DNA from 2 places in the Ancylobacter sp. G4_0304 genome. Region 1 is predicted to be linked to the other one. Evidence: riboswitches for the same ligand, from Rfam matches in the RefSeq annotation. Region 1 holds a riboswitch; the other holds the start of a gene.

Region 1 (2,196 bases):
GCCCTTGAGCCCGCCGGCAATCTCGCTCGCGGACACCAGCAGCAGCGCGAAGCCGAAGCCGGTAAGCACGGTGAAGATCACCGTGAGCCCATTGCGCTCGAAGCCGTCGGCCGGGGCCCATTCGTCCGCGCCGTGGGAATGCTCGTGCGCGGCGGTGCCGGGGGCGTGCTCATGCGCGGTCGTTTGCGCCGGCGCTTCTTCACCCGCAGGCTCGAAAGTCTCCGCCTGAAGAATCAGCGGAACGGTGGTGAAGAGGTGAAGCCCCGCGCCGGCAAGGCCGGTGCCGATGCCGGAAAGCGCGGCGACGAACAGAATCGTCCTGAAGACAGACATGGAACGTCCCCCGGTTCAGTGGCAGGGGAAGGCGTTCGCGTGGCGCACGTCATGCGTCGCATTATGCGCGGCGCTGACATGGGAGAAGCCCACGCCGCCGAGAACGACAACGCCGAGCAGGGCGGCGAAGGTGATCTGGATCGCGCGGGAGGCCGGGGATTCGGCGGAAAGGCTGGGGGCGGACGTGGTCCGTTCGGTCGTCATGACAGGCTCCTTTGGCCCTCCACCCGAGGGCCAGTGCGGGTTGCGTCGTCGGCCGGTCTCCTGGCTCGCGGGTCCTCGCCCGTTCCCCGCCTTCCCGGCGCCAAGGCGCCAGTGGCATGTGGAGTGGGCTCGCCGCTTACAGTTGCGGGGGCAGCCGCGGATTCGGCATCCCTCGAAGACCGAGCAATGCCCCACCGCGTTCCCGTCTTGCGTCCCGTGTGGATCACGGGAACCGACGACAGGGCGCGACTATAGCCGCCGTCGCCCCGCCTGCAAATGGAAGATGTGGCGGCATTGGGGCACATCGGCGTTGCGCGGCGCCGCGTTGACATTCCAGCCCTGCGCTCCTTAAGTGCGGCGACCGACGGTTCCTTCCTGCCAGGGAGGGATGAAAAGGGAATGCGGTGAGGGGGCCTTGCGAGAGGCGCCCGATTCCGCGGCTGCCCCCGCAACTGTAAGCGGCGAGCCCGTGCCACAAGTCCACTGGAGCGATCCGGGAAGGCGGCATGAGGGCTGTGACCCGCGAGCCAGGAGACCTGCCGTCGGTTCGGTCCTCATGCCGGCGGGGTGCCCGGCATCGGAGAGCCCCGCGTTTTTGCGCGGGCTCGCGCGGAATGGCTCCGCGGCCGGCGCATCCCGTTCCGCCCTTATGGCCCTCGTGGAGACGCCGCATGACCGCCGCCGCAACCCTTTCAAAGGTGCCGTGCACCATCGTCACCGGCTTTCTCGGCTCGGGAAAGACCACGCTGATCCGCCATGTGATGGAAAACGCCAAGGGCCGCCGCCTCGCGGTGATCGTCAACGAGTTCGGCGATGTCGGCATCGACGGCGAAATCCTCAAGGGCTGCGGCGTCGAGGCCTGCCCGGAGGAGAACATCGTCGAGCTGGCCAATGGCTGCATTTGCTGCACGGTGGCGGATGATTTCGTGCCCGCGCTTGACGCCATCCTCGCACTGAGCCCGAAGGTCGATCACATCCTGATCGAGACCTCGGGCCTCGCTCTGCCCAAGCCGCTGGTGCAGGCGTTCCACTGGCCGGCGATCAAGAGCCGCGTCACGGTGGACGGCGTGGTGGCGGTGGTGGACGGCGACGCGCTCGCCTCCGGCCGGGTGGCGCACGACCACGACGCGCTGGCCGAACAGCGCGCGACCGAGGTGGTGCTCGACCATGACGACCCGATCGAGGAGGTGTTCGACGATCAGATCGCCTGCGCCGACCTCGTGGTGATGACCAAGGCCGACCTGATCGACGCCGATGGCGCCGTGCGCGCCCGTGCCGCGCTCGATGCCGAACTGCCGGCGGGCGTGCGGGTGGTGAGCGTGACGCAGGGCCGGCTCGATCCCGCCGTGCTGCTGGGCCTCGGCGTGGGGACCGAGGACGATATCGAGAACCGCAAGACCCACCATGACGACGAACTCGACCACGACCACGACGATTTCGACAGCTTCGTCGTCGACGTGCCGGAAATCGCCGACCCGGCGGAATTTTCCGCCCGCGTCGCCCGCGCGGCGAGCGAGGCCGATGTGCTGCGGGTGAAGGGTTTTCTCGCGGTGGCGGGCAAGCCGATGCGGCTGCTGGTGCAGGCGGTGGGCCCCCGCGTGGCGCACCAGTTCGACCGCCCGTGGGGCGCCGAGCCCCGCGCCGGCCGGCTGGTGGCCA
Region 2 (2,196 bases), on a different contig from region 1:
CCTTCGAGGATGGCAACGGCCGCATCGGCCGAACCCTCGCTGAAAAATCCCTCGCCCAAAACATCGGGCAACCGACCCTGATCGCGCTCGCCCACACCATCGAGCAGCATCGCAAGGCCTATTACGATCAGCTCGAGGTCCATCAGCGGACGCTCGATGTCACGGGCTGGCTGGTCTATTTTGCGGAAACGATCATCGCGGCCCAGCAGACGACGCTCGGCCGCGTCGCCTTCCACATCGCCAAGGCGCATTTTTACGACCGCTTCCGCTACATGATGAACGAACGGCAGGAGAAGGTGATCGCCCGCCTGTTCCGTGAGGGCCCCGGTGGCTTCACGGGCGGCCTGAGCGCGGAGAACTACCTCGCCATCACCGGCACCTCACGCCCCACCGCCACGCGCGACCTGCATGACCTGGTCGAGAAGGGCGCTCTGACGCGAACCGGAGAGCGCCGATATACCCGTTACTACCTGAACCTGCCGTAAAGCGGTGACCGGGCAGCATGTGGCGCAACCGTTGGAGCTCTTTCGGAAGCCCTCGGCGAGGGATCCCCTTGAACCTGCAGCATGCGCCAATTGCGGACTCGGAACAAGCCGCCGACAACGGACTCTGCCGCGCCAAGGGTTCGTAAGCTGGTTGAGAGGGGCGCTGTCGACAACAATCGAAGCAACCCAGGCCATATGCCGACATAAAGATGTCTTTATGTCTCGATTGACAATCGCTGCTGGCGCGCTCATCCTGGCGTTGTCATGGTTCTCTGGCCTCCGCCGGAGCTAAGAGGGAAGCCGGTGAGTCTCTCGGGACAATGCCGGCGCTGCCCCCGCAACTGTAAGCGGCGAGTCTGTCGTCCATTCCGCGTCACTGGAGCGAGAGCTCCGGGAAGGCCGGGCGATAAGGCGGTGACCCGCGAGCCAGGAGACCTGCCCTGACAACATAATCGTCCCTGGGCGGGGTGTCCCGGTGGTGCGTTCGCGCGTCCGCCGGTGCCTCGCGCCCGTGGCAGCGCCTCGCGTCCGCTCGGCCTTTGCCCCCAATTCTGATTGGGGTTAGCCGAATGAACTTTCCTTATTCCGTCGGCTCTGTGCCGGTTTCCACCCTCGGTACGCCGCGCATCGGTCCGCGCCGCGAACTGAAAAGCGCGCTTGAAAGCTACTGGTCCGGCAAGAGCAATACGCCAGCGTTGCTGGAGGCGGCCGCGCGCCTGCGTGCCGCCAATTGGGCACGGCAGAAGGCGCAGGGTGTCACCAATATCCCCTCCAACGATTTCTCGCTCTACGACCATGTGCTCGACACGGCGGTGATGGTGGGGGCGATCCCGCCCGGCTATGGCTGGACCGGCGGGCCGGCGCCGCTCGACACCTATTTCGCCATGGCGCGCGGCGCCCAGGGTGGGGAGGCGACGTGCACCCATGGTCATTCGCACGACCAGCGACATGGGGTGCCGGCGCTGGAAATGACCAAGTGGTTCGACACCAACTATCACTACATGGTGCCGGAATTCACCCGCGGGCAGCGCTTCTCCCTGACGTCGGCCAAGCCGGTCGACGAGTACCGTGAGGCCAAGGCGCTGGGCTATGAGACGCGCCCCGTGCTGCTGGGCCCCGTCACCTTCCTGAAGCTGGGCAAGGCGAAGGAACCGGGGCTCGATCCGCTCAGCCTGCTCGGCGAGTTGCTGCCGGTCTATGTCGAGGTGCTGCGCCGGCTCTCTGCCCATGGCGCGGAGTGGGTCCAGATCGATGAGCCCTGCCTCGTCACGGATCTCGACGACGCCGCCCGCGCCGCGCTCAAGGAGGCCTATGGCTTTTTCGCCCATGCGCTGCCCCGGCTGAAGATCATGCTCACCAGCTATTTCGGCCGACTGGGCGACAATCTCGACACCGCGCTTTCCCTGCCGGTCGCTGGGCTGCATCTCGATCTGGTGCGAGGCTCCGAGCAACTGCGTGAGGTGTCGGACAAGGCGCGGGCGGGGCTCGTGCTGTCGCTCGGCGTCATTGACGGGCGCAATGTCTGGCGCGCCAACCTGCCGAGGCTTCTCGACACGCTGGAACCGTTCGTGCGCAAGCGCGGCACCGACCATGTCGAGATCGCCCCGTCCTGCTCACTGCTGCATGTGCCGATCGACCTCGAACAGGAGACCGGGCTCGATCCCGACGTGAAGAGCTGGCTCGCCTTCTCGGTGCAGAAGATGGACGAGCT

The links. A riboswitch is a leader RNA that binds a small molecule or an ion and turns the genes downstream of it on or off. The one in region 1 is predicted to bind cobalamin.
Region 2: another riboswitch for cobalamin. It lies ahead of metE (5-methyltetrahydropteroyltriglutamate--homocysteine S-methyltransferase); the one in region 1 lies ahead of cobW (cobalamin biosynthesis protein CobW).

Annotation. Positions count from the first base shown of each region.
Region 1 covers NZ_JAZDRM010000013.1:58,165-60,360, forward strand. The annotation lists gene VRZ77_RS09605 (CbtA family protein) at 1-333, opposite strand, end outside; gene VRZ77_RS09610 (CbtB domain-containing protein) at 349-537, opposite strand; cobalamin riboswitch at 570-789, opposite strand; cobalamin riboswitch at 886-1,096, shown strand; gene cobW (cobalamin biosynthesis protein CobW) at 1,209-2,196, shown strand, end outside.
Region 2 covers NZ_JAZDRM010000042.1:12,954-15,149, reverse strand. The annotation lists gene VRZ77_RS18995 (Fic family protein) at 1-485, shown strand, start outside; cobalamin riboswitch at 734-943, shown strand; gene metE (5-methyltetrahydropteroyltriglutamate--homocysteine S-methyltransferase) at 1,055-2,196, shown strand, end outside.